One region of the Acidovorax sp. SRI_002 genome, then DNA from elsewhere that is predicted to be linked to it. Evidence: predicted binding sites of a transcription regulator. Region 1 holds the regulator's gene; the other holds the start of a gene.
What was found. Region 1 encodes LexA, which represses DNA repair genes until DNA is damaged. Its sites were predicted from a motif close to ACTGTATNNNNATACAGT; they were not measured.

Region 1 (4,176 bases):
CCACGCGGCGTTGCAACCTGCAAGCATTAACAGCAGCATCTTCAAGGTGAATGCGCGGCTGGCGAGCAGTTCGGCAGGCTGTGTGGCAAACATCAAGAGGCCCGACGCCGCCGCCAAGCCAAAACCACACAATGCCAGCGACAGGCTGAGCCGCGCCAAATCCTTGACGGGCAGCGCCGCCCCACGGCCAAACACCCGCAACTCCAGCAAGACCAAGTTGCCCAGCAGCAAGGCAATGCCTACGATGTGCACCACCTCCAGCGCGGGGTAGGCCCACGCATGGGACTTAAGAGCTGCAAAAAACATCGGAGCGGCCTTGTTGCTCAGTGCAGCAGTTCGAGCATCAGCGAGATCCTGGCCTTCAAGGGGGATAGCCCTTTGGAGTCCGGTAATGCGTCCCCCGGCTTGGGCAGCACCTGCCCCTCGGAGCAACGTGTGGTCCGCACCACGCGCACACCCGCCTCCTGGGCACGCAGCAATGCGGCCTCCAGAGCATGGTGGATGGTGCCATTGCCGGTGCAGGCCACCACCAGCCCCTGGACCCCATCTCGCACCAGTGCGTCCACCATGGTTCCCGATGCGCCAGCGTGGCTGATGACCACTTCCACGCGGGGCCAGGCTGCGGCATTCACTACATTTTGAATAGCATTCAATGCTGGAACACCAGGCGCCAGGGGCCAATCCTGCACAAGGCGGACAGCCCCCTCCTCCACCCAACCCAAAGGCCCGGCCTCGCCCGAGTTGAACGCATTCACCCGGTAGGGGTGCACCTTCTGAACCTGCCGTGCCCCATGAATTTCGCCAGCGGCGACCGCCAGCACACCCCGTGCGCCGGGCGTGACCGCCACAGCAACAGCATCCAGAAGATTCTGAGGCCCATCGGGCGTGAGCGCCGTGGCCGGGCGCATGGCACAGGTCAGCACCACGGGTTTCGCGCGGGTGTCCAGCACTTCATGCAGAAACCAGGCCGTCTCTTCCAGCGTGTCGGTTCCGTGGGTAATGACTACACCACGCACCTCGGGATCTTCCAGGTGGTGCGCACAGCGCAGCGCCATCGCCTGCCACACATGGCCATCCATGTCCTTGCTGTCGATCTGGGCCACCTGCTCCGCCACCAGCACGCCCCGCGCGGCCTGCTGCAATCCGGGAACAGCTGCAAGCAGCTGCCCGACCCCTACCTGCGCAGCGGTGTAGCCGATGTTGTCGCCAGCCTGCGCGGACGTGCCTGCAATGGTCCCTCCGGTACCCAAAACCACAATTTTTTGCCCACTCACTTGCGTACTCCGAAAAACTGGTGAAAAATACAGTTACTGGATTAAAAAACAGTTATCCATCACTGTAGCCGCCTCCACCGGAAACCACCATGCTCGACAACCCGAAACTCACTGCCCGCCAGCAACAGATTCTGGATCTCATCCAGACGGCCATTGCACGCACCGGGGCGCCCCCCACCCGTGCAGAGATCGCTGCCGAACTGGGGTTCAAGTCGGCCAACGCGGCAGAAGAACATCTCCAGGCGCTGGCGCGCAAAGGCGTGATCGAGCTGGTCAGTGGCACATCCCGTGGCATCCGGTTGCGCGGTGACACCGTGCGCTCCATCAATGCAGCGCGCGGCAACCAGTTCAGCCTACCGATTCCCGGACTCTCACAACTGTTGCTACCCCTGGTGGGACGTGTGGCGGCAGGGTCGCCCATTCTCGCGCAGGAACACGTTGACCAAACCTACAGTGTGGAAAACAGCCTGTTCCATCACAAGCCCGATTACCTGCTCAAAGTGCGCGGTATGTCGATGCGCGATGCCGGAATCATGGATGGCGATCTGCTGGCTGTGCAGTCCACCCGCGAAGCCCGCAACGGCCAGATCATCGTGGCCCGCCTGGGAGACGATGTGACGGTCAAGCGCCTGCGCCGTACTGCGACCGCCATCGAACTGCTGCCCGAGAACCCGGATTACCCGGTCATCGTGGTGCAGCCCGGCGAACCCTTTGAGATTGAAGGGCTCGCCGTCGGCCTCATCCGCAACACCATGCTGATGTAGCCACACCGCTCCATCGCATTCACTCATGAATTAGTTCGTTAGCTGCCGCACTGCAGGTGGCGGGCGTTTGGCGCACTGGTAAAACCGGTACGCCAGCCCTGCGGTGCCGGTTTATTTTGCAATCCTGCCTATGTCCAACCCCCGACCTTCGGAGTTTTCACATGGGAATTGCCTTGACCACCTTTTCTGCGCTCTCCGGGACTCTGCGTACCCTGACCCACTGGCTCCACACCTTCAAGGAGCCGTCTGCAGCAGACCTGCCTGCGCCCCGCCCCCATCCCGATGACACGGACCCGGGCCGCAGGAGCGGATCAGCAGGCACTGACAAGCCCCGCCGTCCATCCAACATCCCCAGCCAACGTCCACCGCGAGGCAACTGGCCCTTTACGGTCAGCCCGCAGACACCACCCACCTGTGCCACCACACGGTTTGTGGCCACCAATACCGATGCCCGGGCGTTCATACCGTCGCCAGCCGCTACCCGCGTTGCCTGTGGATCATCCAGATTGGCAGACGGCTCAGGCGGCAGGGCTGCCAAGGTCCTGCGCAGGGTCCCCACATCGGGCGGCTCAGGCCGACTGGTGATCGCTGGCCGCATGGCCGATGTGTGCGCCGAGCTAGACCGCCTGGCTGCATCCGAGGCGGCGCTGCAAGCCTGTTGAGCCCAAGGCATGCACCACCCAGCGATCCATTGACTGCTTTGCATATGGAGGGTGCTGCCTGATCGCTGTGGACTGCGCTTGTCGAGGTCGCCAACACTCCGTCACCAAAAGCCCCATCCTTTCCTGTGCCAGGGGGCGGTCCGGTATGAAACGACCGGCGTGGCCAAGGCACAATGTCGGGATGAACATTGTGATTCTCGACGACTACCAGGACGCAGTCCGCAAGCTCCACTGCGCATCCCGGCTCGACGCGTACACCGCCAAGGTCTACACCAATACCGTCAAGGGGCTGGGCCAGCTGTCCGTCCGCCTCAAAGACGCTGACATCATCGTGCTTGTGCGGGAGCGCACCCAGATCACCCGTCAACTGGTGGAGAAACTTCCCCGTCTCAAGCTCATCGCGCAAACCGGCAAGATCGGCAATCACATTGATGTAGCTGCCTGTACGGAACGTGGGATTGCAGTGGCAGAAGGCATAGGCTCACCCGTGGCCCCCGCAGAGCTGACGTGGGCACTTGTCATGGCCGCAATGCGCCGACTGCCGCAGTACATCTCCAACCTCAAGCATGGCGCCTGGCAACAATCAGGGCTGAAGACGGCGTCCATGCCTCCCAATTTTGGCCTTGGCAGCGTGCTGCGGGGCAAAACGCTGGGTATCTGGGGTTATGGCCGCATTGGCCAATTGGTGGCGGGCTACGGGCGTGCTTTTGGAATGAACGTCCGCATTTGGGGGCGTGAGGCATCACGCGCCCAGGCCTTGACGGATGGATACCAGGCTGCCACCACGCGCGAGGAGTTTTTCTCGCAATGCGATGTGATCTCGCTCCACCTTCGGCTCAACGACGAAACGCGCGGCATCGTCTCACTCGAAGATCTGTCTTGCATGAAGCCCACCTCCCTGCTGGTCAACACTTCGCGTGCCGAGCTGATTGAGACCGATGCCCTGATTGCCGCCCTGAACCGGGGCCGCCCCGGTATGGCCGCTGTCGATGTATTCGAGAGCGAACCCATCCTTCAGGGCCATGCCCTGCTGCGGCTGGAGAACTGCATTTGCACGCCCCACATTGGCTATGTAGAGCAAGACAGCTATGAGCTTTATTTTGGTGCAGCGTTCGACAATGTGGTGAATTTCATCAAAGGCACTCCCACCAACATCGTGAATCCAGGCGCACTGCAGGTGCGGCGTTAATTTGGCGCAAAAATCGGGCACATCCATCCTCGCTATTGCGGGAAGCAACAAGACTGGAAGCTCCTGACCTCAGTACGATTGCACCTTCTGCTGCGCCTAGCGCCGGTTTTGGTCATCGCCCGAGTCTTCAACAAACTCCAGCTCCTGGGCATTGAGCAGCCAAGCAGAACAACCTGCCCACCCCACCTAGCTGCATTTGAACAACAAAAAAAGGGCTTCCCAAAGGAAGCCCTTTTGTTTGGCGCTCTCCAAAGCCAAAAAGACCTTGAAGAGCCAGACCACTCCGA
Region 2 (4,176 bases), on a different contig from region 1:
CCATGAGCTTGGTGATGAGACCCTCGGTGGCGGCAAAGTCCATGTCGCCCAGCTGCACGGGCAGCAGGCGGCGGGTGTCGGGGTTGAGCGTGGTTTCCCACAGCTGCTCGGCGTTCATCTCGCCCAGGCCCTTGAAGCGGCTGATCTGGCATTTCTCGCGCGGCACGCCGTCTTTTTCAGCCTTGTCGAGGATGGCGGCCAACTCACCATCGTCCAGCGCATACATCTTGGCGGCGGGCTTCTTGCCCCGGGCGGGCACGTCCACGCGGAACAGCGGCGGGCGCGCCACGTAGATGTGGCCGGTTTCGATGAGCTTGGGGAAGTGGCGGAAGAACAGGGTGAGCAGCAGCACCTGGATGTGTGAGCCGTCCACGTCGGCGTCGCTCAAGATGCAGACCTTGCCGTAGCGCAGACCGCTCAGGTCCGGCGTGTCGTTGGGGCCGTGCGGGTCTACGCCGATGGCCACCGAGATGTCGTGGATTTCGTTGTTGGCAAACAGGCGGTCGCGCTCCACCTCCCAGGTGTTGAGCACCTTGCCGCGCAGCGGCAGGATGGCCTGGCTTTCCTTGTCGCGGCCCATCTTGGCGCTGCCACCAGCCGAGTCGCCCTCGACCAGGAAGACTTCGTTGTGGGCGATGTCCTTGCTTTCGCAATCGGTGAGTTTGCCGGGCAATACGGCCACGCCGGAGCCCTTGCGTTTTTCGACCTTCTGGCCGGCCTTCTGGCGGGTTTGCGCGGCCTTGATGGCCAGCTCGGCGAGCTTCTTGCCGTATTCAACGTGCTGGTTGAGCCAGAGTTCGAGCGCGGGGCGCACAAAGCCGCTGACCAGGCGCACCGCGTCGCGCGAGTTCAGGCGCTCCTTGATCTGGCCCTGGAACTGCGGGTCGAGGACCTTGGCACTGAGCACATAGCTGGCGCGCGCAAACACGTCCTCGGGCAGCAGCTTCACGCCCTTGGGCAGCAGGCTGTGCAGTTCGATGAAGCTCTTGACCGCGTTGAACAGCCCGTCGCGCAGGCCACTCTCGTGCGTGCCGCCCGCGCTCGTGGGAATCAGGTTGACGTAGCTCTCGCGCACGGGCTGGCCGTCTTCGGTAAAGGCCACGGCCCAGGCTGCGCCCTCGCCTTCGGCAAAACTTTCGTTGTTGCGGTCGGCAAAGCCCTCGCCTTCAAACAGCGGGATCACCGGGTCGCCGTTGAGCGTCTGCATGAGGTAGTCGCGCAGGCCGCCCTTGTACTGCCAGGTTTGCGTGTCGCGGGTTTTCTCGTTGACAAGCTGCACCGTCACGCCCGGCATGAGCACGGCCTTGCTGCGCAGCAGGTGGGTGAGCTCGCCCATGGGCAGCGCGCTCGACTCGAAATACTTGGCGTCGGGCCATACGCGCACCGAAGTGCCCTGCTTGCGCTCGCCCGCCTCCAGCGGCCTGGCCACCAGGGGTTCAATCACATCACCCGCCGAGAACACCAGGCGCGCCACCTTGCCTTCGCGGTAGCTGGTGGCCTCCAGCCGGGTGGCCAGGGCGTTGGTGACGGACACGCCCACACCATGCAGGCCGCCCGAGAAGCTGTAGGCCCCACCCTTGCCCTTGTCGAACTTGCCACCCGCATGCAGGCGGGTGAACACCAGCTCGATCACCGGCGCGTTTTCCTCGGGGTGCATGCCAAAGGGGATGCCCCGTCCATCATCCTCCACACTGACCGATCCATCGGCATGCAGCGTGACACGGATCTTCTTGCCATGGCCAGCCAGCGCCTCGTCGGCGGCGTTGTCCAGCACTTCCTGAACGATGTGCAGGGGGTTGTCGGTGCGGGTGTACATGCCCGGGCGTTGCTTGACGGGCTCCAGGCCCTTGAGCACGCGGATCGAGCCTTCGGAATATTCGCTGGCGGATGCAGAAGACGGTTTGGCAGACATAGCGGCGGATTGTAGTGCGGCAACGCAGCAATAGCTGGATATAAAACCAGCCTCACCTTCGCCCCTGCTGCCAACTGTATTGGTTCCCGGTGTATCAGCACGTTTCGCGCAATCTGGCTACATTCCTGCGCATGCATACGAATCCCCCCAAACTGTCCATGTTCCAGGTGCTGGCCTGCGGTGCGGCCATCGTGACCCTGTCGATGGGCATCCGCCACGGCTTCGGGCTCTGGCTCTTGCCCATCACCCAGGAGATGGGCTGGACACGCCAGTCGTTCGCACTGGCCATCGCCATCCAGAACCTGTCCTGGGGCCTGATCGGCATTTTTGCGGGCATGGTGGCCGACCGGTTTGGCGCGTTTCGCGTGCTGATGGGCGGTGCCGTGCTGTACGGCCTGGGCCTGGTGGGCATGGCACTGTCGCCCACGCCCACACTGTTTGCACTGACGGCAGGCGTGCTGATTGGCGCGGCACAGGCAGGCACCACCTACGCCGTGATCTATGGCGTGCTGGGGCGGCAGATAGCGCCCGAAAAACGTTCCTGGGCCATGGGCGTGGCGGCGGCGGCGGGCTCGTTCGGGCAATTCCTCATGGTGCCGGTGGAGGGCTGGCTGATTGCGGGCCTGGGCTGGCAACAGGCGCTGCTGGTGCTGTCGATGGCCGTGTTGCTCATCGTGCCGCTGGCCTTTGGCCTGCGCGAGCCGGGCTTCAAGGGAGCGGCCCCCGTGAAGCGCGAGCAGACCATCGTGCAGGCGCTGGGCGAGGCTTTCCGCTACCCCAGCTTCAACCTGCTGATGGCGGGCTACTTCGTCTGTGGATTCCAGGTCGTGTTCATCGGCGTGCACATGCCCAGCTACCTCAAGGACCATGGCCTGTCGCCCCAGGTGGCCAGCTATGCGCTGGCGCTGATTGGCCTGTTCAATGTGCTGGGCACCTATGTGGCCGGCGCGCTGGGCCAGCGCATGCCCAAGCGGTTCATCCTGGCGTTCATCTACTTCGCGCGGGCGGCGGCCATCACCGCGTTCCTCATCGCGCCGCTGTCGCCGCTGTCGGTGTATGTGTTCTCGGCCGTGATGGGCACGCTGTGGCTGTCCACCATCCCGCCCACCAACGCGACCATTGCGCAGATCTTTGGCGTGCAGCATTTGTCGATGCTGGGCGGCTTTGTGTTCTTCAGCCACCAGATCGGCAGCTTCCTGGGCGTATGGCTCGGCGGTTATCTGTATGACGCCACGGGCAACTACGATATCGTCTGGTACATCGCCATCGGCCTGGGCGTGTTTGCCGGGCTGGTAAACCTGCCCGTCAAGGAAAGCCCGATCACGCGTAACGCCCCACAACCTGCCTAGTCCGCCCAGTTCGATTTACCTGACTGCACCGCATGAGCCACCCCACCCCGCCCCGCAAATCCGCGCCGCGCGCCCTTCGCTGGCTGGGTGGTGCCGTGGCCGTGCTGCTGTGCTTGCTGGTGTTTGGCATGTACACCGCGCCCGAGTTCATGGTGCTGCTGGCCGACCAGATGTGGGCGTGTTTTTGACGCCATCCACCGGGTTTTGAAGCGTTTTAGACCTCAGGTGCTAGTGAATAATGCACCGACAGCTATCATTTTTGTAGTTCTATGCACGGTACGGAAGCCCCTTCAGAATGGGTGCGGCGCTGGAGCCACCTGATCACCCCCCACAGCACCGTGCTGGACGTGGCCTGTGGCGCGGGCCGCCACCTGCGCTACCTGCGCGCATTGGGGCACACCGTGGTGGGGGTGGACCGGTCGGCCGAAGCCATTACCGCCTGCGCCGGCCTGGGCGACATGGTGCTGGCCGACATCGAGAACGGCCCCTGGCCTTTTGCAGGTCGCCAGTTCGGCGGCGTGGTTGTCACCAACTACCTATGGCGCCCACTGCTGCCCACCATCGTGGCCAGCGTGGCTCCGGGCGGGGTGCTGGTCTATGAAACCTTTGCCCAGGGCAACGAAACCGTGGGGCGCCCGGCGCGGGCCGAATTCCTGCTGGCGCCCGGCGAACTGCTGCAGGCATGCCGGGACCTGCGCGTGGTGGCCTATGAAGACGGCTTCATCGACGAACCCGCGCGTTTCGTGCAACGCATCACGGCCGTGCGGGAACTCCCACAGCCCGGCTGGACCTCACGACATCTTTTGTCCGTCGCGCCTAGTTAGAATGCCCTTTTACCGTTTTTCACTGCGGACATGACCTCTTCCTCCGTGCCTCTCACCGGCAGCATCGTCGCCCTCGTCACCCCCATGCACG

Region 2: a site for LexA is predicted at 1,946-1,963, ahead of AC2YJX_RS11935 (DNA topoisomerase IV subunit B). Genes of this name have one in related genera too.

What each region holds. Positions count from the first base shown of each region.
Region 1 covers NZ_JBYCZW010000001.1:548,016-552,191, forward strand. The annotation lists gene AC2YJX_RS02430 (hypothetical protein) at 1-306, opposite strand, end outside; gene AC2YJX_RS02435 (asparaginase) at 324-1,274, opposite strand; gene lexA (transcriptional repressor LexA) at 1,364-2,038, shown strand; gene AC2YJX_RS02445 (hypothetical protein) at 2,212-2,700, shown strand; gene AC2YJX_RS02450 (D-2-hydroxyacid dehydrogenase family protein) at 2,882-3,889, shown strand.
Region 2 covers NZ_JBYCZW010000004.1:147,787-151,962, forward strand. The annotation lists gene AC2YJX_RS11935 (DNA topoisomerase IV subunit B) at 1-1,912, opposite strand, end outside; gene AC2YJX_RS11940 (MFS transporter) at 2,044-3,261, shown strand; gene AC2YJX_RS11945 (hypothetical protein) at 3,294-3,449, shown strand; gene AC2YJX_RS11950 (class I SAM-dependent methyltransferase) at 3,531-4,085, shown strand; gene dapA (4-hydroxy-tetrahydrodipicolinate synthase) at 4,116-4,176, shown strand, end outside.